Regions from separate parts of the Pseudoxanthomonas sp. SORGH_AS_0997 genome, predicted to be linked through region 1. Evidence: predicted binding sites of a transcription regulator. Region 1 holds the regulator's gene; the other holds the start of a gene.

The links. The regulator HrcA, encoded in region 1, represses chaperone genes, less so after heat shock. The targets are predictions, from matches to a motif close to TTNGCACTCNNNNNNNNNGAGTGCNAA.
Region 2: rpoH (RNA polymerase sigma factor RpoH) is a predicted target of HrcA. The motif match lies at 7,799-7,825, and genes of this name have one in related genera.

Annotation. Positions count from the first base shown of each region.
Region 1 covers NZ_JAVIZI010000001.1:1,246,199-1,261,452, forward strand. The annotation lists gene QE438_RS05600 (prolipoprotein diacylglyceryl transferase family protein) at 1-533, shown strand, start outside; gene QE438_RS05605 (radical SAM protein) at 801-1,952, shown strand; gene QE438_RS05610 (hypothetical protein) at 1,949-2,140, shown strand; gene dapB (4-hydroxy-tetrahydrodipicolinate reductase) at 2,166-2,900, opposite strand; partial or broken gene QE438_RS05620 (PLP-dependent aminotransferase family protein) at 2,897-4,103, opposite strand; gene QE438_RS05625 (GNAT family N-acetyltransferase) at 4,288-4,755, opposite strand; partial or broken gene QE438_RS05630 (prephenate dehydrogenase) at 4,771-5,874, opposite strand; gene pdxY (pyridoxal kinase) at 5,871-6,782, opposite strand; gene dnaJ (molecular chaperone DnaJ) at 7,138-8,265, opposite strand; gene dnaK (molecular chaperone DnaK) at 8,423-10,348, opposite strand; gene grpE (nucleotide exchange factor GrpE) at 10,493-11,020, opposite strand; gene hrcA (heat-inducible transcriptional repressor HrcA) at 11,068-12,144, opposite strand; gene recN (DNA repair protein RecN) at 12,236-13,903, shown strand; gene fur (ferric iron uptake transcriptional regulator) at 14,251-14,655, opposite strand; gene bamE (outer membrane protein assembly factor BamE) at 14,776-15,174, shown strand; gene QE438_RS05675 (RnfH family protein) at 15,196-15,254, opposite strand, start outside.
Region 2 covers NZ_JAVIZI010000001.1:2,467,892-2,483,145, forward strand. The annotation lists gene QE438_RS10810 (IS5 family transposase) at 105-1,058, opposite strand; gene QE438_RS10815 (NAD(P)/FAD-dependent oxidoreductase) at 1,296-2,612, shown strand; gene QE438_RS10820 (alpha/beta hydrolase-fold protein) at 2,892-3,827, opposite strand; gene QE438_RS10825 (TonB-dependent siderophore receptor) at 3,827-6,070, opposite strand; gene rpoH (RNA polymerase sigma factor RpoH) at 6,910-7,788, opposite strand; gene QE438_RS10835 (zf-TFIIB domain-containing protein) at 8,077-8,385, opposite strand; gene gndA (NADP-dependent phosphogluconate dehydrogenase) at 8,620-10,032, shown strand; gene QE438_RS10845 (endonuclease/exonuclease/phosphatase family protein) at 10,258-11,100, shown strand; gene QE438_RS10850 (GGDEF domain-containing protein) at 11,222-12,850, shown strand; gene QE438_RS10855 (hypothetical protein) at 13,221-13,472, shown strand; gene QE438_RS10860 (VOC family protein) at 13,578-14,012, shown strand; gene QE438_RS10865 (glycoside hydrolase family 2 TIM barrel-domain containing protein) at 13,996-15,254, opposite strand, start outside.

The DNA.
Region 1 (15,254 bases):
CCTTCGACTTCCCCTCGTTCCGTCGCCTGCTGGAAGGCAAGTCCATCATCGGTGCGCTGCTGGGCGGCTGGGCCGGCGTCGAGCTCGCCAAGCGCCTTGCCGGGATCCGCGGCTCGACCGGCGATGCCTTCGTCCTGCCGCTGACGGTGGGCATGATCATCGGGCGCATCGGCTGTTTCCTGGGCGGGCTGGCGGACCATACCTACGGCAACCCCACCACCCTGCCCTGGGGCGTGGACTTCGGCGATGGCATCGCGCGCCACCCGACCCAGCTTTACGAGATCGTCTTCGTCGCACTGTGGGGCGGGCTGTTGACCCGCTATGGCGGCCGCCTGCCGCGCCCGGGCGACCGCTTCAAGCTGTTCCTGGTCGGCTACCTGCTCTACCGCCTGGCGGTCGAGTCGATCCGGCCGATCCCGCTGTACTACTTCGGTGTGCTGTCCGGCCTGCAGCTGCTGTGCGTCCTGGGCGTGGCCTACCATGTGCGCGACCTCCCACGCATCGCATGGACCCCTGCATGGCGGCAAAAGTAAGGCCTTACCTGTTCTACGACACCGCGGTGTCGGTGTGCTCGACCTGCCTGCGCCGGGTGGAGGCGACCATCCTGTTCAAGGACGGCGGCGTCTACCTGGAGAAGTGGTGCCCGCAGCATGGCCGCGAGCGCGTGCTGGTGGCCGACGACATTGAGTACTACCGCCTGTGCCGCGAGCGCTTCATCAAGCCGCCCGAATTGCCGCAGCGCTTCAACACCGAGCGGCGCTGGGGGCTGCCCCTACGACTGCGGGCTGTGCCCCGAGCACATGCAGCACAGCTGCCTGACCCTGATCGAGGTCACCGATCACTGCAATCTGCGCTGCCCGATCTGCTATGCCGATTCGGGCCCGCATCGCCCCGGCTTTCGCGACCTGGCCACGATCGAGCGCATGCTCGATGCGGTGGTCGCCAACGAGGGCGAGCCGGACGTGGTGCAGATCTCCGGCGGCGAACCGACCCTGCACCCGCAGTTCTTCGAGATCCTCGATGCGGCCAAGGCCCGTCCGATCCGCCACCTGATGGTCAACACCAACGGGCTGCGGATCGCCAAGGACCCGGCGTTCGTCGAACGCCTGGCCGATTACATGCCCGGCTTCGAGCTGTACCTGCAGTTCGATTCCTTGCGCGATGAGGTCCACCAGGAGCTGCGCGGTGCACGCCTGGCGGAGGTCCGGCGCCGGGCGCTGGAGGCCCTAAACCGGCTCGGCATCTCGACCACGCTGGTGGTCACGGTCAAGAAGGGCCTCAACGATGGCGAGCTGGGCGAGATCATCGACTTCGCCCGGCGCCAGCCCTGCGTGCGCGGCGTCACCTTCCAGCCGATCCAGCACGCAGGCCGCACCGAGGGCTACGACCCGGCGCGCGACCGTCTGACGCTGACCGAGGTGCGGCGCGGCATCCTCGAGCAGAGCCCGCTGTTCCGGCCCGAGGACCTGATCCCGGTCCCCTGCCATCCCGATGCGCTGGCGATGGCCTACGCGCTGAAGCTGGAGGACCGCGTCGTGCCGCTGACCGGTCTGATCCCGCCGGAGGTGCTGATCGAGGGCGGCCGCAACAGCATCGTGGTGGAGAAGGACGATCAGCTGCGCGAGGCCGTGTTCAAGCTGTTCGCCACCAACCATTCGCCGCAGTCGCAGGCCTGCTCATTGTCCGACCTGCTCTGCTGCCTGCCGCAGGTGCAGGCCCCGCAGGGGCTGGACTACCGCAACGTCTTCCGTGTGCTGATCATGGCCTTCATCGACGCGGAGGGCTTCGATCTGCGCTCGGTGAAGAAGAGTTGCGTCCACATCGCCCAGCCCGATGGCACGATCGTGCCGTTCGACACCTTCAACCTGTTCTACCGCGACGACCGGCGTCAGCAGCTGCAAGCGCTGCGCGCCTGGGTCGACGGCACCCCGCTCAAGGACGCAACGGCATGAACACCGCGGACCAAGACGACACCTCGCCATCGCAGGCACAGCCGCCCGAACTCCCGCCCGCACCCGAGCCGCAGCGCGGCGGCCTGCCGGTCTGGGCCAAGGTCATCATCGGCATCCTGGCCACGATCGGCGGGCTGACCCTCCTGCTGGCGGCGGCGTGCTTCGGCATGATCGCGATGAGCAACTGAGCGACGCCGCGGCCGCGGTACCGCTTCAGTCCAGCAGATCGCGCACGCGATACAGCCCCGGCGGCCGGTCCGTGAGCCGCTGTGCGGCGTGCAGCGCACCGCGAGCGAAGATGTCGCGGTTGGTGGCGCGGTGGGTCAGTTCCACCCGCTCGCCCAGGCCGGTGAACTGGACCAGATGCTCGCCGACGATGTCGCCGGCGCGCAGGCTGGCGTAGCGCGGCGTGGCGCCGGCCAGTTCGACGCCCTGCCCCAGGGTCAGGGCCGTGCCGGACGGGGCGTCCTGCTTGTGGATGTGGTGGGACTCGATGATGTCGCAGTCCCAGCCGGGCAGCGCGGCGGCCGCGCGTTCGACCAGCTCGGCCAGCACGGCCACGCCCAGGCTGAAGTTGGAGGCCCACACCGCGGGGATGTCGCCGCCGGCCTGCTGCAGCGCGGCGCGCTGGGCCTCGGACAGCCCGGTGGTGCCGGAGACCAGCGCAGCCTTGCGCTGCAGGCACAGCGCCAGGATCGGGTCGAACCCTTCCGGCAGGCTGAAGTCGATGGCCACGTCGAACACCGGCGCGCCAGGCAGCTCGCTGGCGGCGAAGTACGCCACGCCATCGACCACGCGCGTGGCCGGCGGGCGATGGGTCACCGCGGCCACGACCTGCAGCGCAGGCTCGCCGGCCGCCAGCCGCAGCAGCGCCTGGCCCATGCGACCCGAGGCGCCATGAATCAGCACCCGCAGCGGCGGGCTCGTGCGGTCGCCCTTCACCGTCATGCGGCCGCGGCGGCTGGCAGGGCGGCGATGGCCTCGGACACCAGTTCGCCCAGAATCTTCATGCCGGCCTCGATCTTCTCGCCCGGCACGGTCACGAACGACAGGCGCAGCGTGTTGATCTGCGGATCGGTGGCGTAGAACGGCGCGCCCGGCACGAAGGCCACGTTGCGCGCGATCGCCTTGGCCAGCAGCGCGGTGGTGTCGATGCCGTGCGGCAGGGTCACCCAGACGAACATGCCACCCTGCGGCCGCGTCCAGTGCGCCTGCGCCGGGAAGTAGCGCTCGAGCGCATCGAGCATCAGCTGGCACTGGCGCGCGTAGAGGCCGCGGATGGTCGGGATGTGCTCGTCCAGGAAGCCATCGCGCACGGTCTCGTAGACGATGCGCTGGCTGAAGGACGGCGTATGCAGGTCGGCGGCCTGCTTGGCCTGGACCAGCTTGGAGAACAGCGGCTCGGGCGCGACCACATAGCCCAGGCGCAGGCCCGGGGCCAGCACCTTGGAGAACGAGCCCATGTAGATCCCGCCTTCGGGGTTGAGCGAAAGCAGGCTGGGCAGGTGCTCACCGCCGTAGCTCAGTTCGCCGTAGGGATCGTCCTCGACCACCGGCACGCCGGCGGCCAGCGCGGTGGCGACCAGCGCCTTGCGCCGGGCCAGCGGCAGGCGCTTGCCGGTGGGGTTCTGGAAGTTGGGCAGGCAGTACATGAAGCGCGCGCCATCCAGCAGCGCGGGCGTGAGCGCGTCGACATCGATGCCGTCCTCGTCCGACGGCATGCCGGCGAAGGCCGGGGCGAACAGCGAGAAGGACTGCAGCGCGCCCAGGTAGCTCGGCGTCTCCACCAGCACCTTGCTGCCCTCGTCGATCACGCGTCTTGCCGAGCAGGTCCAGGCCCTGCTGCGAGCCGGTGACGATCAGCACACGGCTGGCCGGCACCGGCGCGCCGGCGGCGGCAAGCCGCTGCGCCACCCACTCGCGCAGCGGCCCGTAGCCCTCGGTCGGGCCGTACTGCAGCGCGGCCTGCGGCGCCTCGGTGAGCACCTTGTCGGTGGCCGCGCGCATGCGCTCGACCGGGAAGGTCGAGGCGGCCGGCAGGCCGCCGGCGAAGGAGATGACCTCCGGGCGCTCGGTCACTTTGAGGATTTCGCGGATCGCCGAGCTGGTCAGGGCCAGGGCGCGCTGGGACAGGGTGATCTGGGTGCTCATGCCGCCAAGGATACCGCGCGCGCCGGTGCCGCATCGCACTGCGGCGCGGGAAGGCCTTAGTGGCTGCTGGCCGTCCTGCTGGCGAAAAATCCACCAATCCGGAAACGGGCCTTGTCCGGCGCGCCTGGCGCCGGGCTGTCCACAGGGTTGTGCCGCCGGTCATCCACAGGCGGTGTGGAAAACCTCAGCGATGCGACAGACGCATGTGGAACTCGTGCGCATCCTCGCCTTCGACCACGAAGCCCAGCCGCTCGTACAGGCCGCGCGCCGGGTTGGCCTTGAGCACGTGCAGGGTGACGTCCTTGCCGGCGGCGCGCGCCTGCTCGATGTACTCCTCCAGCAGCGCCCGGCCCAGGCCCTGCCCCTGCAGCTCGGGGGCGACCTGGATCTGCATCACCACATGGTCCGGCCCGCTGCGATCGAGCTTGAGCAGGCCCACGATGCGCTCCTCGCGCAGCAGCACCTGCGCATGCTGGTAGCCGTTCAACAGGCGGGCCAGCATGCTGCCGGGCGAGGTATCGACCCCGGAATTGCGCATGTGCTCGCGCATGGTCGCCTCGCGCAGGGCCAGCAGCGCCGGTACGTCGTCCGGCGTGGCCGCGCGCCGCTGCAGCGAGGCGGCCAGGCGCCGCGCCGGCGACAGCGCCGGCATCGACGAGGTCCCGTCGAGCACGCGGCCGATGCCGCTGGCATCGACCTCGGCCGCCGCCCGCGCCAGCGCGCCCAGGTCGACATCCGCATCGAACCCAAGCCGGAAGTGCAGCTCGCCCGCCGGATTGCGCAGCGAATGCAGCGAGGCGATGCTCACCCCGTGCCGCTCGAACACGTGCAGCAGCGCCCTCAGCGAGCCGGGCTGATCCAGCGGCAGATGCACCGACAGGCTGCGCGTCTCGGCCAGGTCGGCCAGCAAGTAGCCGATGCGCTCGAAGCGGTAGTTGCCCTCGGCCAGCGCCGTGGCGCCGATGGCGGCCTTGTTGGCGGCCAGCACGTCCTGGCGGAATCCGCTGCGCGCCGCCTCATCGCCCTGCCCGACCAGATCGCGCAGCCGCGTGACCTCCTCGACCAGCGTGTCCAGCACCTGCGGCACGTGCGGATTGCCGAACTGAATGTCCTCGTAGATGGCCGGATTGAGCGCCAGGATGCGCGCGATCATCGCCCCGTCCATCTCGAAGGACGCCGAGCGGTACGGGAACAGCTCGACCAGCGAGCCGACGTGTTCGGCATGGCGGCGCAGCACGCCGGCCTGGGCCAGGTGGGTGGCGTGGACCAGGGCCTGCACCAGCGCCATGACCTGATCGTGGTGCTCGGGCGTGGTGCGCACGCACTGGGCCTGCAGCGCATCGAGCAGCCGCTGCAGCCAGGGCCGCCAGGCGTCCAGGCGCGCCTCGCACACCACCATCGGCCGACCCTTGAGCGTGGGCGACTTGGGCGGCGCGGTCATCGGATGCAGGCCGACGACTTCGGCCTGCGAGGCGAGCATCGCGGCGACCGGGCCGGTCTTGATCGAGGTCAGGTCGATCCACAGCTGCCCGGCCTCGCGCCCGGCCGCCAGGCGCACGTAGTCGCCGATCACCTGCTCGGTGATGCGGATCGGCGCGCTGAACACCAGCACCTGGGCCTGTTCGATCAACGCCTGTGGCGTGTGCGAGGCGGGATCGGCCGGATCCTGGCCGATGACACGCACGCTCAGGTGCCGCCCGAGGAAGGCGCCCAGCCAGCGGCCGTAGGCGCCGGCGCTGCCGACGATGCCGACGCAGGACACCGGGCTCATGCCAGCCGCTGCGCGGGGAAGCGCGCCGGGGTGGCCAGCGCCGCGGGCGCGGCGGCGTGCACGTCCAGTTCCTCGACACCCGCGGCCAGGGTGGCCTCCAGCGCGGCGTGCACGCCGGCCAGGGCGCTGCCGATCGCGTGCTCGAGCGGCTCACCGCGCAGATGCAAGCCCAGGGTCAGCGCGACCAGCACATCGCCGGTGCCGGCCACGTCCACCGGCAGCCACGGCGTGGCCCAGCGATACACCGCCTCGCGCCCGACCAGCAGCGTGACCAGCTCGCCCGGCGCTCCCTCGACGCTATGCACCAGCGCCCACTGCGGCCCACGCGCCAGCAGCTGCCGCGCCGCGGCCAGCGCATCGTCCTGGGCCAGGCTGGGCAGCCCGGTGAGGCGGCCCAGCTCGAAGGCATTGGGCGTAACCATCCACGCACGCGGCAGCAGGCGCTTGACGAAGACCGTCTCCAGCGCCGGTTCGACATAGGGGCCGGTATGGGTGTCGCCGATCACCGGGTCGAGCACGTAGCGCAGCGCCGGGGCCTGCGCCTGGGTGCGCGCCAGCCAGTCGGCGAAGGCCTCACCGTTGGCCAGGCTGCCGAAGTAGCCCGACACCAGGGCGCGGGCGCGCTGCGGCAGGCCGCGCTCGCTGGCGCCGAGCAGCAGATCGGTTAACCACTGCGCCGGCAGGATGTGGCCGCGCAGGGTCGGATAGAAGGGCGTATTGCTGAGCAGCGTGGTCGGCACCTCGGCCACCCGCAGGCCGAGCGCGCGCAGCGGCGGCGCGGCGGCACTGTTGCCGGCATGGCCATAGACCAGCTGCGATTGCACGGTCAGGACATCGACCGGCGCCGGCCCTTCCGGGCGCTGGCGTCGACCGTGGACGAGATGGCTTTCGCGCGTGTCTTGGGTCATGCGCGCATTGTAAGTGGGTGGTGGGGCTGGGAATCGGGATTGGGGATTGGGGATTGGGGATTGAAGCGTCGCCCGCGCATCGCTGCTCCTGCCCCCTCCCTTGCGTGCAGCGCAGGGGAGCTCGAAGTCGCGGCTAGCGACTGAGGGGGAGGGGTTGGCTTTTGCTGTTGCTTGAGCCCTGCTCTTGGCTTTGCTGTTGCCGCTACTTGCGCAGCAAAAGCAAAAGCACCCCTCCCCGGCCCTCCCCTGCGCTGCGCGCAAGGGAGGGGGCGGATCAGGGTGCTTTGCGGGTTTCGGTGGATTGCGGGTATGGCGTGGAGGCTCCGAGTCGGCGAGCCGACTCAGGACCCCAGGCTCACGACGTCATCCGGTCCCAGAAGCCCTTGACGCCATCCAGGAACGTGGCCGACTTGGGCGAATGCTTGCGCGCGTCCTCGCCGACGAAGGTGGCCTCGAACTGCTCGAGCAGCTCGCGCTGCTGCTGGGTCAGGTTGACCGGGGTTTCGACCACGACCTTGCAGAACAGATCGCCGGTGGCGCGGCTGCGCACCGACTTGACGCCCTTGCCGCGCAGGCGGAACAGCTTGCCGGTCTGGGTCTCGGCCGGGACGCGGATCTCCGCCTCGCCGCCCAGGGTCGGCACGCGCACGGTGTCGCCCAGCGCAGCCTGCGAGATGCGGATCGGCACGTCGCAATGCAGATCGTCGCCGTCGCGCTGGAAGATGGCGTGCTCGCGCACGCGCACCTCCACGTACAGGTCGCCCGGCGGGGTGCCGGTCGGGCCGGCCTCGCCCTCGCCGGCCAGGCGGATGCGATCGCCGGTGTCCACGCCGGCCGGGATCTTGACCGACAGCACGCGCTCTTCCTCCACGCGCCCGGCGCCATGGCAGACGCGGCAGGGGTTGCGGATGATCTGGCCGCGCCCGTCGCAGTGCGGGCAGGCCTGCTGCATGGTGAAGATGCCGCGCTGCATGCGCACCTGGCCGCGACCGCCGCAGGTGGTGCAGGTCTCGACCTTGCCGTCCTCCGAACCGCTGCCGTGGCAGGGCTCGCAAACGGCCATGGTCGGGATCTCGATTCGCTTCTCGACCCCGGCGACGGCCTCTTCCAGGTCCAGCTCCATCACATAGCCGATGTCGGCGCCGCGACGGGCCTGACGCGCGCCGCCGGCGCCACCGAAGATGTTGCCGAAGATGTCGCCGAAGATATCGCCCATGTCCGGCCCGCCGAAGCCGGCACCGCCGCCGCCCATGCCGTGCTCGAAGGCCGCATGGCCGTGCTGGTCGTACAGGCGGCGCTTGCCGCCGTCGGACAGCACCTCGTAGGCCTCCTTGCACTCCTTGAACATCACCTCGGCGGTGTGGTCGCCCGGGTTGCGGTCGGGGTGATACTTCATCGCGCAGCGGCGATAGGCCTTCTTCAGCTCCTCGTCGCTGGCGTTGCGGGCCACGCCCAGGACTTCGTAATAGTCACGCTTACTCATAGGCGGGGATTGGGGATTCGGGAATCGGGATTCGTTAACGGCAAAAGCGGAGAGATCCTCTCTCTTCCGCTCCTATTGCACCTAAGGAAGGGACAAGGATCGGAATCGAGGATCCGCAGGCCAAAGCCTTTACGAATCCCCAATCCCCAATCCCTGCTTACTTCTTGTCGTCCTTGACCTCGGTGAACTCGGCGTCGACCACGTCGTCGGCCGCACCGCGCGCCTGCTGGGCGCCGGCGTCCGCACCCGGACCGCCCTGCTCGCCCGCCGCGGCGGCGGCGTACAGCGACTGGCCGGCCTCTTCCAGCGCCTTGGAACGCGCCTCGATCTGGGCCTTGTCGTCGCCCTTCATCGCCGTCTCCAGGTCGGCCAGCGCGGCCTCGACCTTGCCGATCACATCGCCGCCGACCTTGGCGCCGTGCTCGGTGATCGCCGTGCGGGTCGAATGGATCAGCGCGTCGGCCTGGTTGCGGGCGCCGACCAGCTCCTGGAACTTCTTGTCCTCGTCGCGATGCGCCTCGGCATCGGCGACCATGCGCTGGATCTCCTCGTCCGACAGGCCCGAACCGGCCTTGATCTCGACCTTCTGCTCCTTGTTGGTCTTCTTGTCCTTGGCCGACACGTGCAGGATGCCGTTGGCGTCGATGTCGAAGGACACCTCCACCTGCGGCAGGCCGCGCGGGGCCGGCTCGATGCCGGACAGGTCGAAGCGGGCCAGCGACTTGTTGAAGCGAGCCTGCTCGCGCTCACCCTGCAGCACGTGCACGGTCACGGCCGACTGGTTGTCCTCGGCGGTGGAGAAGGTCTGCGAGGCCTTGGTCGGGATGGTGGTGTTCTTCTCGATGATCTTGGTGAACACGCCGCCCAGGGTCTCGATGCCCAGCGACAGCGGGGTCACGTCCAGCAGCAGCACGTCCTTGACGTCGCCGGCCAGAACGCCGCCCTGGATCGCGGCGCCCAGCGCCACGGCCTCGTCGGGATTGACGTCCTTGCGCGGCTCCTTGCCGAAGAACTCGGCCACGGCCGACTGCACCTTGGGCATGCGGGTCTGACCGCCGACCAGGATCACCTCGCTGACGTCGCTGGCGCGCAGGCCGGCGTCGTTGAGCGCGGTGCGGCACGGCTCGATCGACTTCTTGATCAGGTCGTCGACCAGGGCCTCGAGCTTGGCGCGGGTCAGCTTGATGTTCAGGTGCTTGGGACCGGAGGCGTCGGCGGTGACGTACGGCAGGTTGACCTCGGTCTGCTGCGAGGAGGACAGCTCGATCTTGGCGCGCTCGGCGGCGTCCTTCAGGCGCTGCAGGGCCAGCGGATCCTTGCGCAGGTCGATGCCCTGGTCCTTGTTGAACTCGTCCACCAGGTAGTCGATGACGCGCGCGTCGAAGTCCTCGCCACCCAGGAAGGTGTCGCCGTTGGTGGCCAGCACTTCGAACTGCTTCTCACCGTCCACGTTGGCGATCTCGATGATCGACACGTCGAAGGTGCCGCCGCCCAGGTCGTACACGGCGACCTTGCGGTCCTTGGTGTCGCCCTTGTCCAGGCCGTAGGCCAGGGCCGCGGCGGTGGGCTCGTTGATGATGCGCTTGACGTCCAGCCCGGCGATGCGGCCGGCGTCCTTGGTCGCCTGGCGCTGGCTGTCGTTGAAGTAGGCCGGCACGGTGATGACCGCCTCGGTGACCTTCTCGCCCAGGAAGTCCTCGGCGGTCTTCTTCATCTTCTCCAGCACGCGGGCGGAGATTTCCTGCGGGGCCATCTTCTTGCCGTCGGCGGTGGCCACCCAGGCATCGCCGTTGTCGTGGGCCAGGATGGTGTACGGCACCAGGTCCAGGTCCTTCTTGACTTCGGCGTCGGTGAACTTGCGGCCGATCAGGCGCTTGACCGCGTAGAAGGTGTTCTTCGGGTTGGTGACCGCCTGGCGCTTGGCCGAGGCGCCGACCAGGACTTCGCCGTCCTTGGTATAGGCCACGATCGAAGGCGTGGTGCGGTCGCCCTCGGAATTCTCGATGACGCGGGCCTTGCCGCCCTCCATGATCGCCACGCACGAGTTGGTCGTGCCGAGGTCGATGCCGATGATCTTGCCCATGATGTGACTCCGTTAGGAAGCGTGGTTGTCGGGGTGTGGCGGGCGGATCGCGCCTGCCGATGAACCCGATATAGGGATGTGATGGTGGGCTTCAAGCGCCCGTGGAACACAAAATCTCGATCCGGACAGGTCCGCCGGTCGCATTCAGTCGTGGCGGGCCACGACCACCAGCGCCGGACGCAGCAGGCGGCCGCCCAGCAGATAGCCCTTCTGGAACACCTGCACGACGCTGCCCGGCGCGGCGCCGTTGGCGTCGGCCTGGCTGATGGCCTGGTGGTGTTCGGGATCGAAGGGCTTGCCGACCGGGTCGAGCACGGTCAGGCCGTTGTCGTCGGCGACCTTGAGCAGCTGCTTCTGGGTCAGCTCCAGGCCATCGCGCAGCGGGCTGGGCTCGGCGCCGGCGGCGGTCAGGCCGGCGTCCAGGCTGTCGAACACGGGCAGCAGCTGGCCCAGCAACTTCTCGTTGGCGAACTTGCGGGCGTTGTCCACGTCGCGGGCCACGCGCTTGCGCTGGTTCTCAAGGTCGGCGCGCTCGAGCAGGACCGAGGCGCGCAGCTGGTCCAGTTCGTTGCGCAGGGTCTGCAGTTCGGCCTGCAGCAGCGCCTCGGTGGAAGCCTGGGCGTCGGGGTGCGCGGCGGCCTGCTCGCCGCCCGGATGTTCGTTAGAAGTCATGTCTGTGGTTTCCGTCCTGGCGGTCGGATGTCCGCCGCAAGCCCCACCTATGGGGTCGGCGCGGACGGATTCAAGTCATCGCCGGGACGCAGCATTGCCGCGCCGAGCGCGTCGGCCGCCGCCTGCACCACCGGAATCACGGTCTGGTAGGCCATGCGCGAGGGCCCGATCACGCCCAGCACGCCCAGCACCTGGCCGCTGGCCTGGGCCCGATACGGCGCGGCGACCAGCGACATCCCGTCCAGCGGCGCCAGGCCGGTTTCCTCGCCGATGAAGATGCGCACGCCCGGCGCGTTCATGGTGCGCTCCAGCAGCTGCAGGATCTCGCGTTTGCGGGCGAAGGCCTCGAACAGCTCGCGCAGCCGGTCCAGATCGGACAGGTCCTGCACCCCCATCAGCCGAGTCTGCCCGGCCAGCACCATGTCATCGTCCGAAGGGGTCAGCGCGTGGTCGGCCAGCTCGACCGCGTGGGCCAGCAGGCCTTCCATCTCCGAGCGCGCCGCGCGCAGTTCGCGCAGCAGCGTGGCGCGGATGTCGGCGATCGGGCGGCCGGCGAAATGGTGGTTGAGGTAGTTGGCCGCGCGCTCCAGCTCGGAGGGGTCGAAGCTGCGGCGCGGCTCGATCACCCGGTTCTGCACCTCGCTGTCGGCGAACACCACGATCGCCAGCACCCGGCGCCCGTCCAGCGGCACGAAATCGATGTGGCGGAAGGCGAACTGCTCGCGCCGCGGCGCGCCGACCACGCCGACGAAGCGGGTCATGGCCGACAGCAGCTCGGAGGCGTTGCCCAGCAGCGCCTGGGTCCCGGTGCCGGCCGGCAGCTCGGCGCGCAGGCGCGCGACCTCGCGCTCGGCCAGCGGCTGCATCTGCACCAGGCTGTCGACGAACACCCGGTAGCCCTGCGGGGTGGGAATGCGCCCGGCCGAGGTATGCGGCGAGGCCAGCAGCCCGGCGTCCTCCAGGTCGGCCAGGATGTTGCGGATCGTCGCCGGGCTGACGTCCAGGCCGGCGTGCTGGGCCAGCGTGCGCGAGCCGACCGGCTCGCCATCCTGGATGTAGCGGGCGATCAGGGTGCGCAGCAGCTGCCGCGAGCGCGCATCGAGGTCCGGACTTGAGGGCTTCATGACGCTTTAGATAGCGTCCCGCCGCCGCCCTTGCAACCGGGCCGCGCCTGTCTCAACCGCTGCGCCGCCTGCCCCTACAATGCCGGCCACTATGCTCCGACACCTGACCATCAAGGACTTCGCCGTGGTGCGCGCCACGGACCTGGAATTCGGCCCCGGCATGACGGTGATCTCCGGCGAGACCGGCGCCGGCAAGTCGCTGCTGGTCGACGCGCTGGGCTTTCTGTCCGGCGCGCGCGCCGATGCCGGCGTGGTGCGCCACGGCGCCCAGCGCGCCGAGCTGTCGGCCGAGTTCGAGCTCGCGCCGGCCGCCCCTGCCCTGGCCTGGCTGGCCGAGCACGCCCTGGACGAGGCCGGCGCCTGCCAGCTGCGCCGCGTGCTGCGCGCCGACGGCGGCTCGCGCGCCTGGATCAACGGCCGCGCCGTGCCGGTCTCGCAGCTGGCCGAACTGGCCGGCCTGCTGGTGGAGATCCACGGCCAGCACGAGCACCAGGCGCTGCTGTCCAAGCCGCGTCAGCTGGACCTGCTGGACGCCTTCGCCGGCAGCGCGCCGCAGCTGGCCAAGGTGCGCCAGGCCGCGGCCGCGTGGTCGACGCTGCTGGCCGAGCGCGAGCGCCTGACCGCGCAGGGCGATGTCTCCGACCGGCTCAACTATCTGCAGCACCAGCTCGACGAACTGCGCGCCGAGGACCTCAGCCCCGACGCCATCGAGGCCCTGTCCCAGCAACATCGCCGCCAGGCCCACGCCTCCAGCCTGATCCAGGCCTGCGAGGACGGGCTGACCCGCCTGTCCGGCGACGAAGGCCCCTCGGCCAGCCGGCTGCTGCTGCAGACCCGCGCCGAGCTGGCGCGCGTGCTCAGCCACGAGCCGCGCCTGGGTGAGGTCGACAGCCTGCTCGACAGCGCCCAGATCCAGCTGCAGGAGGCCCTGGCCCTGCTCAACCAGGTCCGCGACGACCTGGACGTGGATCCGGCCCAGTTCGAGCGCGCCGAGCGCCGCCTGGGCCGGCTGCACGACTTGGCGCGCAAGCACCGCGTCGCACCCGAACAGCTGGACGAGGTCGCCACCCGCATCGAACAGGAGCTGGACGGCCTGCGCGGCGCCGGCGAGCGCCTGGCCGGCCTGAACACGGAGATCGAGGCCGCCCGCCAGGCTTGGAAGGCCGCCGCTGCGGCCTTGACCAAGGTCCGCACCAAGGCCGCCACCAGCCTGGCCAAGCAGACCACCGCCCTGATCGGCGAGCTGGGCATGGGTGGCGGCAAGCTGGAGGTCCAGCTCGAACCCATCGACGCCGAACGCCCCGACGCCCAAGGCGCCGAGCGGGTCGAACTGCTGGTGGCGGCCAACGCCGGCCAGCCGCCGCGGCCGCTGCGCAAGGTGGCCTCCGGCGGTGAGCTTTCGCGCATCTCGCTGGCCATCGAGGTGGCCGCGCTGGGCTCGGACGCGGTGCCGACCATGGTGTTCGACGAGGTCGACTCCGGCATCGGTGGCGCGGTGGCCGACATCGTCGGCAAGAAACTGCGCGACCTGGGCCGCGCGCGCCAGGTGCTGTGCGTGACCCACCAGCCGCAGGTCGCCGCTCAGGGCCACGCCCACTACCGCGTCAGCAAGGCGCCGGTGGACGGCATGACCCAGTCCTCGGTCGAATCGCTCGACGCCGCCGCCCGCCGCGAAGAGCTCGCCCGCATGCTCGGCGGCGTCCAGGTCAGCGCCGAGGCCCGCGCCGCCGCCGGCAAGCTGCTCGAAGCGGTGGACTGACGCCGCCCAGTCCTGCTGGATGGGAAAGCACCCACCGCGCGTGACGCCGCCCCTGTAGAGCGGAGCTTGCTCCGCTGGGGCCTTCCCCGCGAACCGAACGGAGAGCAGCGGAGCGAGCTCCGCTCTACAGGTAAGCCGCCAGGTGATCGGAAGAGACAACTGCTTCCACGGCGCGTGGATCACGACTTCCTCCGGCCCGAAGCCTCCCACACGATGTGCGGGAAACGGCCCGCCGGACCGCTTTCCCTCCGAAGCCAAGACGCTCACGCTCCGCGCCCTTCAATGAACAGGGCGGCGGAAAAAAGGCCGGGATTTCCCGGCCTTTCCCCCACATCCAGCAAGGCGGCTTACTTGCGCTTCTTGCGCACGTACAGCACCAGCGAGTGTTCCTCGATCTCGTAGCCGTGCTCGGCGGCGATCTTCTCCTGCAGCGCCTCGATCTCGTCGCTGGAGAACTCGATGACCTTGCCGGTGTCGATGTCGACCATATGGTCGTGGTGTTCGCCGCGGTCCAGCTCGTAGACGGCCTGGCCGCCCTCGAAGTTGTGCTTCAGCACCAGGCCGGCGGCCTCGAACTGGGTCAGCACGCGGTAGACCGTGGCCAGGCCGATCTCATCGCCCACGCCCATCAGCGCGCGGTAGATGTCTTCGGCGGTCATGTGCCGGGGCTTGGCTTCTTCCAGCAGCGCCAGGATGCGCAGGCGCGGATGCGTGACCTTCAAACCGACCTTGCGCAGATCGAGCGATTCCATCGGGGGGCTCCCATTCATTGGCGGTTTAACGCCAGCTGCCTTGCGGTTGGGTCGCGGCGATGCGGCGCAGTGTATCATCGGCGGGCTTGTTCCCGACCTTTGCAGACCCGTCCCCCCTTCATGCGCAAATTCCTGCTTATCGCCGCCCTTGGCCTGGCCACTTCCGGTTGCGGCATCATCTACAAGCAGCCGATCTACCAGGGCAACCTGCTGCGTCAGCAGGACGTGGACAAGCTCGCCGTCGGCCAGAGCAAGCAGCAGGTGCTCGCCCTGCTGGGCACCCCGTCGGTGGCCGACCCGTTCCATGCCCAGCGCTGGGACTACACCGCCACCGAGCGCACCGACCGCCTGGGCCACACCCAGATGAAGAACTTCACCGTGTTCTTCAATGGCGATGCGGTCAGCAAGTGGGAAGGCGACTACTTCCCCAACCAGGACGAGGAACTGGCCCGCAACAGCATCCGCCAGTTCGGCCCCAACCTGGCCAAGGACAAGAAGAAGAAAGGCGGCGGCGGCTGATCCGCGCCTGAGCGCGACGCCTTACGGCGTCGCCGCGCGGCGACGGCGGGCATCCTTCGGATCGACCTGCAGCGGACGCA
Region 2 (15,254 bases), 1.2 Mb from region 1:
CAACAGGTGAAATGGCGCGGCTGACCTGGCTTGCAGCGGCAGAGTGAGGGAAGAAGCGCTTGGGCCAGAAGGTGGTTTAGCCCGCCAGGGCTCGGTTCGTGGCGTTAGACCGTGCGGTCCGCCGCGCGGGCCAGGTTCCAGGCCACCAACGTCACGCAGGTGGCCACGGCATTGCGTTCAAGGCCCATGAAGCGCATCCGGGCCAAACCATAGGAGCGCTTGAGGGCCCCAAAGACGCCCTCGATCCTGCCCCGTACCCGGCCGATCAGCGTGTTGCGCCGCTTCTCCCACACGGTCAACTTGCGCGTGCGACTGGCCTTGCGCTGGACCCGGTTGCCGATCCCGTGCTCGGCGAGCTTCTCCCGCAAGCTCGGACCCACGTAACCCTTGTCCGCCCAAACCGCGCCCTCATCGCCTTGGACCAGCTTGGCGGCCTGGGTGATCTCGTTGATGTTGGCCGAGGTCAGCACCATCGCACGCGCGATCTGCGAACCCCGATCCACCGCCAGATGCAGCTTGTAGCCAAAACGCGCCATGCCGTTGGGGCGCTTGGTCCACCTGGCATCCGGATCGACCGGGGACTGGCCACCGCCCACCTGCTTGGGCGGTTCGGCGGCCGCCGCCGGAATCAGGGTGGCGTCGATCAGGGTGCCCTGGCGCAGGATCACCTGGTGCGCATCCAACTGGGCATTGACCTGCGCCAGCAGGCGCTGCCAGCGATCGCCTTCGAGCAGGCGCTGGCGAAAGCGGCTGATCGTGGAGTGGTCCGGCACGGCCTGATCCAGGGACAGCCCGACAAAGCGCCGGAAGGAGAGCCGATCGCCCAAGGCATCCTCCATCGCCGGATCGCTCAAGCCATACCAGGCCTGCAGCAGCAACACCTTGAGCATCGTGGTGGGCGGGTAAGCCGGCCTGCCGGTCTGGGCCTTGCGCTCCAGCCCAAGCGCGCCGACCAACTGCGGCCAATCCAACAAGGCATCGATCCGCTGCAGGCGACTGTTGGTGCTGCCCAAGACCAGGGCATCGGCAAAGCTGGACTGGGCAGGGTCGCGCTGCATGGGAAGAGCCTCGGGAAGATCAAGGGTAGTTTTGCAAAGGTCCCGCTTTCGCGGGAATGACGGTGGGGAGGGTTGTTGTGAGGCCTGGTGATCGCGCCGCCTCTGGCGGCGTATCCGGCGCCGTATTAGCAAGAAGTTGAATTGACTTCAGCGCCAGGCCGACCCGGCTGTGACAGGATGGGGCGTGCGGTGCCTCATGGGCACCCGTCTCTCCCCCCGTTTCCAAGTCTGTTGCTCATGTCTGTTTCAACACACCATCTGGTCATCGTCGGCGGCGGGTTCGCCGGCCTGTGGGCCGCGCGCGCGCTCGACGACGCCCCCGTCCGCATCACCCTGATCGACCGCCACAATCACCACCTGTTCCAGCCACTGCTGTACCAGGTGGCCACCGCCGGCCTGTCCGCGCCGGACATCGCCGCGCCGCTGCGCCACATCCTGCGCGATCAGCGCAATGTCGAGGTGCAGTTGGGCGAGGTCACCCGCCTGCTGCCCGAAGCGCACACCATCGAACTGGCCGACGGCACCAGCCTGCGCTACGACACGCTCGTGCTGGCCACCGGTGCCGGCCATGCCTACTTCGGCAACGACGCCTGGGCCGAGCACGCGCCGGGCCTGAAGACGCTGGACGACGCCCTGCGCCTGCGCCGCGAGATGCTGGTGGCCTTCGAACGCGCCGAGGCCGAGCCCGACCCGGCCAAGCGCGCGGCCTGGCTGCACTTCGCCATCGTCGGCGGCGGCCCGACCGGGGTCGAGCTGGCCGGCACCCTGGCCGAGATCGCCCGGCACACGCTCAAGCACGAGTTCCGCCATATCGATCCGACCCAGGCGCGGGTGCGCCTGATCGAGGCCGGCCCGCGCGTGCTGCCGTCCTTCCCCGAGGACCTCACCGACAAGGCGCGCGCGCAGCTGGAGAAGCTGGGCGTGGAGGTCTGCACCGGCGCGCCGGTGACCCACATCGACGAACACGGCTACACGCTGGGCGGGCAGACCTTCGCCGCACGAACGGTGGTGTGGGCCGCCGGCGTGGCCGCCTCGCCGCTGGCGCGCAGCCTGGGCGTGCCGCTGGACCGCGCCGGACGCGTGCTGGTGCGCCCGGACCTGAGCGTGCCGGGCCACCCGGACATCTTCGTCGGCGGCGACCTGGCCGCCGTCACCCAGGCCAACGGCAAGCCCGTGCCGGGCGTGGCGCCGGCGGCCAAGCAGATGGGCCGCTACATCGCCAAGAGCCTGCGCCTGCGCCTGGCCGGCAAGCCGGTGACGCCGTTCAAGTACAGCGACTACGGCAACCTGGCCACGATCGGCCGCATGGCGGCGATCGTGCACGTGGGCCGGTTCAAGCTGTCCGGGCCGCTGGCCTGGTGGTTCTGGCTGGCCGCGCACGTGTACTTCCTGATCGGCTTCCGCAACCGCTTCGTGGTGCTGGTCAACTGGGCCATGGCGTACTGGAGCTACCAGCGCGCGGCCCGCATCATCTTCGGCCAGGCCCCGCGCGAGACCGTGCCCGACCACGCCGTGCAGGACCTCGCGCCGGGACCGAAGCGCGCGACAGACTGAGCTGCGCATCGGCCCGCTTCGCGCGGGCCGATGTGGGTCATCAACTCCGCGGCAAGAACCCACCCAACGTCGTTTCCCCAACCTACCGTCGTTCCCGCGAAAGCGGGAACCCATGGACGTTCACCCAGGGAGCCCAAGGCACTGGGTTCCCGCGTTCGCGGGAACGACGAGGTTGAGTTTTGTGTGGCTTACGGGCACTGGCTGAAGCGGGGACGCGATGCGATCAGACACCTGATTCCCGCTGCTGCGGGAACGACGCGCGTTACTCCAGCCCACTCCCTACGGCGCGCCAGCGAAATCCATCGCCTGCTGCAGCGAGGCGCCCAGCGTCTGCCCATGCGAGAGCCCCGGCAGGATCTTCTGCTCCACCGTGAGCCCGGACACCTTGCGCAGCTGCGCGGCCAGCGTGTCCGGCGCATCGGCGGGCAGATGCATCCGCGCCGCCTGCATCGCCTGGCGGCGCGCCGCGTCGGCGGCCGGCGGCGCGGCGCGTTCCTGCGCGCCGCGGCCGTTGAGCATCAGCAGCGCGGCCGGCGCCGGCAGCGCCCTGGCCTGGAAGCGCGCGGCTTCCTCGAGGATCTGGCCGCTGCCCCACCACAGCGAGGCGTCCACCGCGACATAGCGGTCGAACGCCTGCGGCCGGGTGAACAGCGCATGCAGCGCGAACAGCCCGCCGTAGGAATGGCCCCACAGCGTCTGCCGTGCCGGGTCCAGCGCCACCAGTCGGGCCACGGCCGGGCGTACCCGATCGAAGATCAGCGCAAGGAACGCATCGGCGCCGCCGCTGCGCCGGCCCAGCGCGTCCTCCTGCGCGCCATCGGCCGGCGTCGGCGTGTAGTCGTAGGAACGCGCGGCGCTGTCGATGCGCAGGTCGTTGTCGGTGGCGATGAACACCAGCACCGGCGCATGCCCGCCGGCCCGCTGCCGCTCGAGCGCGGCCTCGTCCAGTTCCATCAGCGCCGCGTTGCCGTCGAGCAGATACAGCGCGGGGAAGCCGCCGGCCGGCGCCGGCGTCTTCGGCACGGCCACGCGCACGCGGTAATGGCGCTGACCATCGGCAGAGACGAACCTGAGCACATGGAAGGCGTAAGCGCGCGAACCGGTGTCGGCCAGCGTCGGCCCGGTGGTGCGGCTCAGATCGGGCTGGGCCCATGCCGGCGCGGCAGCGAGCATGAGCAGTAGCAGGCTGCCCAGGCAGGAGGCGAGCGCGCGCATCAGAAGCCGAACCGCAGGCTGGCCCAGTACGCGCGACCGGGTTCGTTATAGGTCTGCGCGCCGGCGCTGCTGGCGCGGCTGCCTTCGCGGAAGAGGCGCTTGTCGGCCAGGTTGTTCACGCCCAGGCCAAGGCTGACATCGCGCGTGATCCGGTAACGCAGGCTGGTGCTCCACAGCTGGTAGGCGCCGAGCGAGTCGCACACCGGCAGCCCGGCCGCGCCGCAGATGGCCTCGTTGTTGCGGTCCAGCCGTGCCTGCTCCTGCTTGCCATAGAAGGTGGCCATCAGCGCGAAGGACAGGCGCTGGGTCGCGCGCCAGTCCAGGGTCGAGTTGAGCGTGTACTTGGGGATCACCGACAGCGGTTGGCCGGTGGCCTCGTTCTTGTTGTCGATCATCCAGGTCAGGTTGGTGTCCCAGCTCAGCGTCTGGCCGCGATCGCCGAGCAGCGGCAGCTTCAGATTGCCCTCCACGCCCTGCACCAGCGCCTTGGAGGCATTGACCCACTGATAGACGAAGGCCCGGCCCGGCGTCTGGTAGTAGTCGCTGTAGCCGGCCACGATCTTGTTGTCGTAGTCGTTATGGAAGTAGGTCAGCGAGGCGTGGTAGCCGGTGTCGGGTAGCCACTCGATGCCGATCTCCTTGTTGATGCTGGTCTCCGGATCCAGGTCCGCGCTGCCCTGGATGTAGCAGCCGCCGGTGCCGACGCCGACGTAGTAGCTCGGGCAGCCGTTGCCGCGCGTGTAGTAGAGGTAATTCGGGTTGGCCTGGTACAGGTTGGGCGCCTTGAACGCGCGCGCCACGCCGCCCTTGATCAGCCAGTCCGGCGCCAGCCTGTACTGCACGTTGAGGCTGGGGCTGAGTTCGTTGCCGAACGCGCTGTGGTGATCGAAGCGCAGGCCAGGCGTCAGGGTCAGCCGCTCGGTGGCGTAGAGGTTGTCCTCGACGAACACCGCACTGACCTGCTCGTCGGTCTTGCCGTTGCGGCCGCTCGGATCGATGCCGACCACACCGGGGGCCGTCTGCGAGACCGAGTACGGATCGTCCAGCCGGCTCTTGCGGTACTCGAATCCCACCGTCCAGATGTTGTCCACGCCGCCGAGCGTGGTCGGCAGGTTGATCTCGCCGTCGGCGGCGACGTCGCGCAGGGTCGAACGGGTCCACACCGGCGTGGTCGACAGCGAACCCTCCGGTCCGCCGGCCAGGCCTTCGGCGATGCGGTCGTTGTCGGTCTGCGCATAGGACACCGTCAGGCGCGAGGTGCCGAAGTCCCACTTGCCGCGATGGGTCAGCGCGGCATCGCGGCGGGTCATCACATTGGTCTCGTCGCCGACCTTGCTGACCACGGTGGCGTTGGAGTTGTTGAGATATTCGCCGGCGAAGATGTTGCCCTGGCGGCTGTAGCCGGACTCCACCTCGACCACCTGCGCGTCGCTGGCGTCCCAGCGCAGCAGGCCGTTGATGTCCTTGTTGCGCACGCCCTCGCGGCCGGCGGCGGCGACGCCGCTGCGGGAATGCGCGCTGTTGATGTCCGGCGCATCGGCATCGGTCTTGTTGAGGTTGCCGTATAGGCGGAAGGACAGATCGCGCGCCAGCGGTCCGCTCAGGGTGAACCCGGCGCGCTGGCTGCCGCCTTCGTCGCTGTGCTCGGGCACCAGCCCATACAGCGTCATGCTGCCCGACAGGTCGCCGGTGGGACGCTTGGTGATGATGTTGACCACGCCGCCGGCCGCGCCCGAGCCGTAGCGCGCCGCGGCCGGGCCGCGCAGCACTTCGATGCGCTCGACCGCCTCGGCCGGCACCCAGTTGGTATCGCCGCGGCTGTTGCGCTCGCCGGCCACGCCCATCCGCACCGAATCGCGCGCGCTCACGCGGCGGCCGTCGATCAGGATCAGCGTGTTCTCCGGCCCCATGCCGCGCAGGTCGATCTGGCGGTTGTTGCCGTAGGCGCCCGAGGCGCTGTTGCCGGTCAGGTTGACGCCCGGCATGGTCCGCAGGAGGTCGGACAGGTCGTTGGCCGGCGGCCGGCGCTCGATGTCCTCGCGGGTGATGATCGAGGTCCCCAGCGCCTGCTTGGCGATCTGCTCGGCGGTGACGTGCAGCGTGTCCAGGGTGGTGTCGGCGTCCTGGTCGGTCTCGGCCTGCTGCGCATGGGCAGGCAGGGAACTGGCCAGCGCGGCCAGCAGGGCCAGGCGCAGGGGACGGGAAACAGGCGCACGGAGGGTGCGACGCGCAGCAGGAGTCATCTCGAACAGCCTCGGTCAGGGGTGATGCCCTGGCGACGGCTGGGGCGAATCTGGCAAAGCCGCACACCAGCGATCACGCCCGCGAGGCGGGCATGTGCAGGACGAGGACGGACTTCGCATGTCGCCGCGCGCGGCAGCGACCGGATGCGCGGCAGCTTAGCAAATGAGAATGAATCTTGAAATCGCGATTACACGATTGTCAGGGCGCCTTGCGATCTGCTGCTGGTGTTCGCGGCTGGCGGAGGTGATCGACAGGCTTCTCACGCTCTAGAGCTCACGACGCGTGCGCGGTTCGATTCCGGCAGGGCAGCGGTCCGGCGGGCGGGGGCCGCTGCCGCGCGCTTCAGGGCACAGGACTTCGGTCTGCGCCCCCTCCCTTGCGCATCGCGCAGGGGAGGGATGGGGAGGGGTCGGGGCTTTACCGGCCAAGCCATCGAAGCAAGAGCAAAAGCACCCCTCCCCGGCCCTCCCCTTCGCCTATGGCGAAAGGGAGGGGGCAGGGTGCGAACAGTGACGGAAAGGCATCGACTTGAGGCCCCCTCCCTTGCGCATAGCGCAGGGGAGGGATGGGGAGGGGTCCGGGGCTTTCCCGGGCAAGCCACAGAAGCGAAGAGCAAAAGCACCCCTCCCCGGCCCTCCCCTTCGCCTGCGGCGAAAGGGAGGGGGCAGAGCGCTTGCCCAACGCCTTCGAGTCGAAGCCCCGTGACTCAAAGCGCGAGGCAGCGGGCCCCTCCGAAGCCGTAACACTCAATCACCGAGCCACCCCTCGATCCGGCGAAGAACCACAAAAAAGCCCCGCCAAAGGCGGGGCTTTTCAATCAGCAACACGTTGGCTTCGATCAGGCGGTAAACAGCGCCTTCATCTTCTTCAGCGCGTTGGCCTCGATCTGGCGGATGCGCTCGGCCGAAACGCCGTACTCGTCGGCCAGCTCCTGCAGCGTCACCTTGGCGTCGGCGTCCAGCCAGCGGCGGGCGATGATGTCGCGCGAGCGCTGGTCGAGGTTGGCCATGCCTTCGCGCAGCAGCTCGAGCTGGTTGTCCTCGCTGTCGGCGCGCTCGTAGGCCTGCGAGGGATCTTCCTCGTTGGCCATCAGATAGGCGGCCGGCGACGGCGGGGCGTGGTCGTCGTCCTCGTCGGACGGGGCGTCGAAGCCGATGTCACGACCGGACAGGCGCGACTCCATCTCCACCACTTCGCGCTCGGAGACGTTGAGGTCCTTGGCCACGGCGCTGACTTCGGCCGCGTTCATCCAGCCCAGGCGGGTCTTGGACTTTCGCAGGTTGAAGAACAGCTTGCGCTGCGCCTTGGTCGTGGCGACCTTGACGATGCGCCAGTTCTTGAGGATGAACTCGTGCATCTCGGCACGGATCCAGTGCACCGCGAAGGACACCAGGCGCACGCCCATGTCCGGGTCGAAGCGCTTGACGGCCTTCATCAGGCCGATGTTGCCTTCCTGGATCAGGTCGCCCAGCGGCAGGCCGTACCCGCTGTAGCCGCGGGCGACGTGCACGACGAAGCGCAGGTGCGAATGCACCAGCTCGCGCGCGGCGTCGAGGTCGTCCTCGTCGCGGAAACGGTGGGCCAGCGCCTGCTCCTCGTCGACCGTGAGCACCGGAATCTGGTGCACGGCGCCGATGTAGGCGTCCAGCGAGCCAAGCGGGCTGGGAATCGGGAGATTGTTGGCCACCAGGGCGGTGGCAGCGGAGGTCTGGGTCATGGCAGCGATTTTAGCAATGTGGGGATTGGACTGCTAAGGCGCGGGATGGTTCCCTTCGTTCTACCAAGGGAACAATTATCGCGACATCTGTTGCATTGCATTCATTTTTGGAAATCCGTTCACGTCTGCCGCCACATCCTTGGCAATCAACCACTTAGCGCATCCAACAGCATTCGCGACGCTGCCAGAGCATGACATGCGGTCCGTCAGCGCGCCGTTCAAGAGGCCAGAAGGCCTCTTCGCCTCACGCCAACGTCGAGGGCCCGATGCGAGAAGCTGGAAACGGCTTCAGAAGTCGAACAGGTCGGAGAGAAAGCCCTCCTTCTTGCGCTTGCGCCCATAGCCGTCGTGGCCTGCGTCCCGGTGGCGGCGATCGTGGTCATGCCGCGGGTAGGCACGCGCCCCGTAGGCGGCGGCCGGCGGCGGAGGCGGCGCGGCGACCTGGCGCGCGGGCGGCTCCGGGCTGGCCCGGTCGATCAGCTTGTCCAGCTCGCCCCGGTCCAGCCAGATCCCGCGGCACTGTGGGCAGTAGTCGATCTCGATGCCCTGACGTTCGGACATCATCAGCGCGGTGGTCTTGCAGACGGGGCAATCCATGGTGGGCATCGGCTAGGGAGAGTGACCTGGAGCCTGTGCGGGCCGGATTGAAGCCGTGCTGAAACCGGCCCCGGCCTGTCCGCATGGTCACCGCCGCGACAGCGCGCGGTCGGTTTGGCCTCGGCGGGCACCGCGTTTACGCGCGCGCGGCGCGGTGCAGACATGCATCGCCTGACGCGCTCGTTATCATGCGCGCCCCCTTCCTGCAGTGCCGCCCAGGCAATCGGAGCGCATATGAGCAAGCAACCCATTGGCGTGGTCGGCATGGCGGTCATGGGCCGCAACCTGGCGTTGAACATCGCCAGCCGCGGGCACAAGGTCTCGATCTTCAACCGCAGCCGCGAGAAGACCGACGAGGTGATGGCCGAACATCCGGACGCCGGCCTGGTGCCGAGCTATACGCTGGCCGAGTTCGTCGAATCGCTGGAAACCCCGCGCCGCATCCTGCTGATGGTCAAGGCCGGCGCTGGCACCGATGCGGTCATCGCCGAACTCAAGCCGCTGCTGGCCAAGGGCGACGTGCTGATCGACGGCGGCAACACCTTCTTCCAGGACACGCGCCGGCGCAACGAGGAGCTGGCCCAGGCCGGCCTGCATTTCATCGGCACCGGCGTGTCCGGCGGCGAGGAAGGCGCGCTCAAGGGGCCCTCGATCATGCCGGGCGGGCCGAAAGACGCCTACGAGCTGGTCGCCCCGATTCTCAACGAGATCGCCGCCAAGGCCGAGGACGGCACGCCCTGCGTGGCCTACATCGGCCCGGACGGCGCAGGCCACTACGTCAAGATGGTCCACAACGGCATCGAGTACGGCGACATGCAGCTGATCGCCGAGAGCTATGCCGTGCTCAAGCACGTGCTCGGCCTGTCCAACGCCGAGCTGGCCGACACCTACGCGCAATGGAACCAGGGCGAGCTGGACAGCTACCTGATCGAGATCACCGCCACGATCCTGCGCAAACGCGACGATCGCGGCGAGGGCGATCTGGTCGACAAGGTGCTCGACCGCGCCGCGCAGAAGGGCACGGGCAAGTGGACCAGCCAGAGCGCGCTGGACCTGGGCACGCCGCTGCCGTTGATCACCGAGTCGGTGTTCGCCCGCGTGCTGTCGGCGCTGAAGGACGAGCGCGTGGCCGCCGCCAGGATCCTGGCCGGGCCGGATGCGCCCGCGTTCGACGGCGATCGCGCGGCCTTCGTCGAGGCCGTGCGCAAGGCGCTGTACCTGAGCAAGATCGTGTCCTATGCGCAGGGCTTCGCGCAGATGCGCGCGGCCTCGGACGAATACGGCTGGGACCTGCAGTACGGCCAGATCGCCAGCATCTTCCGCGCCGGCTGCATCATCCGTGCGCGCTTCCTGCAGAAGATCACCGACGCCTACGCGGCCGACGCCAAGCTGGCCAACCTGCTGCTGGCGCCGTACTTCCAGAAGATCGCCGCCGACTACCAGGGCGCGCTGCGCGAGGTGGTGGCCACGGCGGTCAAGGCCGGCATCCCGGTGCCGTGCTTCGCCTCGGCCATCGCCTATTACGACGGCTACCGCAGCGCGCGCCTGCCGGCCAACCTGATCCAGGCCCAGCGCGACTTCTTCGGCGCGCACACCTTCGAACGCGTCGATGCGCCGGGCAGCTTCCACGCCAGCTGGGGCGCGTGATTCGCGCGCCGGCGCGGCGGGCTGGCGAATATGTGATGCAGTTCAATAAATCTCGGCGTGCCTGCCGGAGGTATGCCTTCGCCTTGCGACTTTCGCCGCGTTTCGCGCGGCGCGCGTTTGCCGGACCATGACGCCCGTCGCGTTGCCTGCTCCGGTCCCATGCCCCTGTCCCGTCTGCTGCCTCCCGCCTTCCGCCTGCTGCTCGCACGTCATCGCCAGGCGCGCATGCTGCTCCTGCTGCTCATCGGCCTGCCGCTGGCGCAGGCCTTCGCCGCCGCGCCGGCCACGCTGAAGGTGATGAGCTTCAACGTGCGCACGCCGGCGGACACCAACGAGAACCGCTGGGAGAACCGCCGCGACCTGCTCGCACGCGTGCTCACCGAGCAGGCGCCGGACGTGATGGGCACCCAGGAGCTGGTCAGGCGCCAGGCCGACGATCTGGCCGCGCGCCTGCCGCAGTACGCCTGGTTCGGCCAGGGCCGGCGCGGCGGCGACGAAGACGAGCACATGGGCGTGTTCTATCGCAAGGACGCGCTCAAGGTGCTGGATTCGGGCAACTTCTGGCTGTCTGATACGCCGGAGGTGCCGGGCAGCATCAGCTGGGGCCATCCGCTGCCGCGCATGGTGACCTGGGCGCGCTTCGAGCGGATCGCCGATGGGCGCACCTTCGTGCTCTACAACACCCACTTCCCTTACCGCGACCAGGACGAGGCCGCGCGGGTGAAGTGCGCGCAGCTGATCGCGCAGCGGCTCAAGGCGCTGCCGGCCGACGAGCCGATCGTGCTGACCGGCGATTTCAACACCACGCCGGACTCCGCGCCGCACGCCACCCTGACCGCGCTGCTGCATGACAGCTGGGAAACGGCGCCCTCGCGCAGCGGGCCGGACCGCACGTTCCACGACTTCACCGGCACGCCGGACAAGCGCATCGACTGGATCCTCTACCGCGGCCTGCAGCCGCTGACGGTAGCCACGCTGACCGACCACGACGGCGCGCGCTATCCGTCCGATCACTTCCCGGTGATGGCGACCTTCGCCTTCCCGGCGCGGGCCGCCGCCAAGCCCTGAGCGAAGCCCGGCCGGCCTGACCGGGCCGGCTCGCACACGGATCGCACGCCGGACTGCAGATCGGCTGGCGCCAGCCGATACCATGGTCGTCCGCCGCGTGGCGGCGCTTATTGCCAAGCCCATGACCTCCGACCTGGCGTCGCGTCTTCCCCGGCTGCTGTGCCTGGTCCTGCTGCTGGTCCTCGGGCTGGCCGCCTGCGCGCCGGCGTCGCAGCCGCGGGCCTTCGTGGTGTCCGGCCAGCCGGCGCTGGCCGAGGAACACATCGATCCCTGCCGCCACCAGCACCGCCCCGGCCATGTGCGCATTCCGCTGGCGCCGCCCGTCGGCGGCTGGCCGGGCACGCCGCAGGCGGCGCTGGCGATGAACATCTACCAGGGCCAGGTGGAGATCCGCCACGGCACGCGCGAGCGCTGCGGCACGCCGCTGGACGCGCGCACGCTGGACTCGCGCTTCCGCACCGGCATGGGCACGGTGCTGGTGCCGCCGCGCGGCAACCTGCAGCCGATCGAGGTCGAGTTCGACCAGGCGGCGCTGCCGCTGTGGCGGCCGATCGTGATGCTGGGCGAACCGGCCGTGGTGCAGCGCCAGGACACGCTGCGCTTCTCGATGCGGGTGGCCTGCCTGGCGGTGGTGCTGTCGCTGGTGCTGTCCTGCCTGCTCACCTTCATCGCCACGCGCGAGCGCGCCTTCCTGTCCGCGGCGATCGGCGCGGTGACCTTCGCGCTGTGGATCGCCCTGCTGTCCGGGCTGTGGACCTATCCGCGGCCCTGGCTGCCGCTGGACGAGGCGTTGGCGCTGCGGCTGATCGCCGCCCTGCCGACGGCGATGATCGGCCTGACCCTGCGCATGCTGCGCGATCCGGGCAAGGCCTCGTCGCGCGTGTATCGGCTCGCCGGCGTGGTCTCGGTGGCGTTCCTGCTGCTGTCGGCGGTGGTGCTGGTGCTGCCCGAGGCGGCCCTGCGGACCATCTGGCTGCTCGATGGCGTCGGCTTCGTGGCGCTGTGCGTGCTGCTGGCCGCACGCGCGGTGCTGGCGCTGGTCCGCCGACAACCTGGTGGGATGATCACGCTGGCATGCCTGGCGCCACTGCTGCTCGCCACCGGGCTTGAGCTGTTCGCGCCTACCCTTCTGGCGTTGTGGGAAGTGGAGACGCTGATGGTGACCGGCGTCTGGCTCGGCCTGACCGCCAGCATGGCCCTGACCCTGCGCCTGGGCAGCCTGCGCCAGCAGCGCGACCAGATGCGCCTGCTGGCGCAGACCGACGCGCTGACCGGGTTGCCCAACCGCCGCGCGGCGCTGGAACGGCTGGCCCAGGCGCGCGCCGGCGCCCAGCAGGAGGGCCGGCTGCTGACGGTGTGCTTCCTGGACATCGACCACTTCAAGGACATCAACGACCGCTACGGCCATGACGTGGGCGACCGCGTGCTGGAGCGCGTGGCGGCGACCCTGCGCGCGGTGTTCCGTGGCCAGGACTATGTCGCGCGGATGGGCGGCGAGGAGTTCCTGGTCATGCTGCCCGACGCCGAGCCGGCGCATGCCCTGCGGCGCATCGACGCGCTGCGCGAACCGCTCGATGCGATCGCCCGGGATCTGGGACTGCCCGAGCTGCGCGTCACGCTCAGCACCGGCATCACCGGGCTGCTGCCGCAGGACCGCGACACGCGCGGTCTGCTGCAGCGCGCCGACGCGGCCATGTATGCCGCCAAGCGCGCCGGGCGCGATCGGGCGACGCTGGCGGAGGTCGGCTAGGCGCCGCCAACTGCGCCGCGGCGGCGGCGTGCCTCGCTTGACCTGACAGGCAGTCGCGCGGCTGCGGTCGCGGGTTGCCGTGAAGCTCGCGTGCTCGTCCGAGCCTCGCCCGCTGGCCGGATGGCGACCGCTGGCGGCGGTGCCGAACGGGCAGATCGAGGGTGGCGAAGCGACCGACGCAAAAAACGGCGGGTGGGACGCGATTCAGCGTCTCTGTCGCGAACGTCGGCCAACGTTGCATGATGGTGTCGCGTCGGAGTGAAGTCTGGATGACGGTTCGGGCTCCGGCGGGGTTCGTGAGAATTCCTGAACAGGCTGGTCGGTCGCGGTCTGTACCGTGGTCGCCAGCGCTCAACACAAGGAGAGTGCAATGGCTTTTTTCCATCTCTATGGACGCAATACCGAACGGCTGTACTTCGTCACCTCGGGCGACGACACCATCTGCGTGACGGCCGATGGCACGGCGTCGCTGTGCCACGACGCCGACCTGCTGACCATGCGCTGCGCGCCGGTGTCGCATCTGGAAGACAACCCGGTCGCGCTGGCCGCGTGCCGCGCCGCGGTCGCCTATGCCAAGGCCAACGGGCTGGAGATCGACGCATCCGACGCGTTCTACGAATGAGCGCGACGCGGCGTGTGCTGTCCTGGCCGTCAGCGGCGTGACGGGCCCGCCGCGGTGGCGATGCTAAAACCTTGGGTCGACTTCAACCGCAGCCGGAGCGCTCCCATGGAAACGCAGGAACTCTTCCGCGGCCGCCTGATCGACCACCTGCATCTGGTCGTGCGCGACCTGCATGCCAGCCAGGATTTCTACAGCGCCGTGCTCGGCGCGCTGGGCATCCCGATCGGCGGCACCGGGCCGGGCTTCTTCTGGGCGGACGAGTTGTTCGTCTCCAGCGCCGACAGCCCGGCGGCCACTGGCGAACTCACCGGACGCCATCACCTGGCCTTCCAGGCGCGCGATACGGCCATGGTCGATGCCTTCCACAAGGTCGCCCTGGCCCACGGCGGCCGCGACCACGGCGCGCCAGGGCTGCGGCCCTACCACCCGGGGTATTACGCGGCCTTCGTCTTCGACCCCGATGGCAACAACATCGAGGCGGTCTTCCACGGCCCGGCCGAACGCAGCGCCGAGGCGGTGCGGATCACTTTTCCGCAATGAGCTCGACCCGGAACGGCAGGTTGGCGGTGGCCGCATGTCCCTGGCCATCGCGGACCTCGACGAACAGCCGGTAGTTGCCGGGCGCCTGCGGTGCGACCAGGCGCATCGCGCCATTGGCCGTGTCGCTGATGGCCACATCGACCTGGGCGGGGACGGTTTCCGGGTCGCCGCCGACGCTGGTGGCCTGGCTCTCGCGCAGGACGGTCCAGCGATAGTCCAGGGCATCGCCATCGGGATCCTGCGCGGGCGCCGACGCGGTATGCGCGCTGCCCGGCGCCAGAGTGACGCTGGCGCGCGCGCCCTGCCCGTCGATCGTCGGCGCCTGGATCGACGGCGCACGGTTGCGCGGCCAGTGGCCGGTCCACAGCCACTGCAAGGTATCCACCGCCGGCGTGGTGGTGCCGTCCGGCAGGAACAGGCCATACCAGGTCGGCGTGCGCTCCTGCTTCTGCCCCCACAGGAACACGAACGACCCCAGCCCCTGGCGCTTGTCGGCCTGGATGACCTGGCGGTAGCGCTGCGCCAGCAGCCGCGCCTTGTCGGTGGACGTGTCCTCGATCGGCGCGCCCCAGGCGGTGAGCGGGCTCTCCCAATGGCCGGTCGGTCCCCATTCGGTGACGAGGTAAGGGCCGGTCCACTGGCTCTGGCGAAGCTTCTCCGGCAGCCGGTCGAGGTCGCCGTAGAGCTGGATGCCGATCAAGTCCAGCGCGGGCGCGCGCGCCTTGATCGCCTCGACCAGCGGCTTGTCCAGGCCCGCCACCGTGGTCATCACCGGATGATTCGGATCGAGCTGGTGAATCATGTCGGCCAGCGCGCCCACGGCGTTCCAGACGCGCGGGTTGGTCGATTCCAGGTTCAACTCGTTGCCGACCACCCACATCAGCACGGCGGGATGGTCCTTCCAGGCGAGCACCTCGCCGCGAATACGCGCGCGCTGTGCCTCCACGGCGCCGGCGTCGTCGTAATCGAACTCATGCCGCTCGCGCGCGACCTCGATGCCCATCGCCACCTTCAGGCCCTTGGCCTGCGCGTGGTCCAGCATCGCTTTCACCCGGACGGTGTCGGCGCCGGTCTGCCAGGTGCGGAAGGCATTGCCGCCGCGCGCGGCCAGCGCATCCTGCTCGCGCGCGTCGCCGCGCATGCCGGCGCCGCGGACGTAGAACGGTTGGCCGTCCACCAGCAGCACGAAGCCTTCCGGCCGCTCGACGATCCGCACCTGCGCCGGCCGTTCGGCCCGCGCTT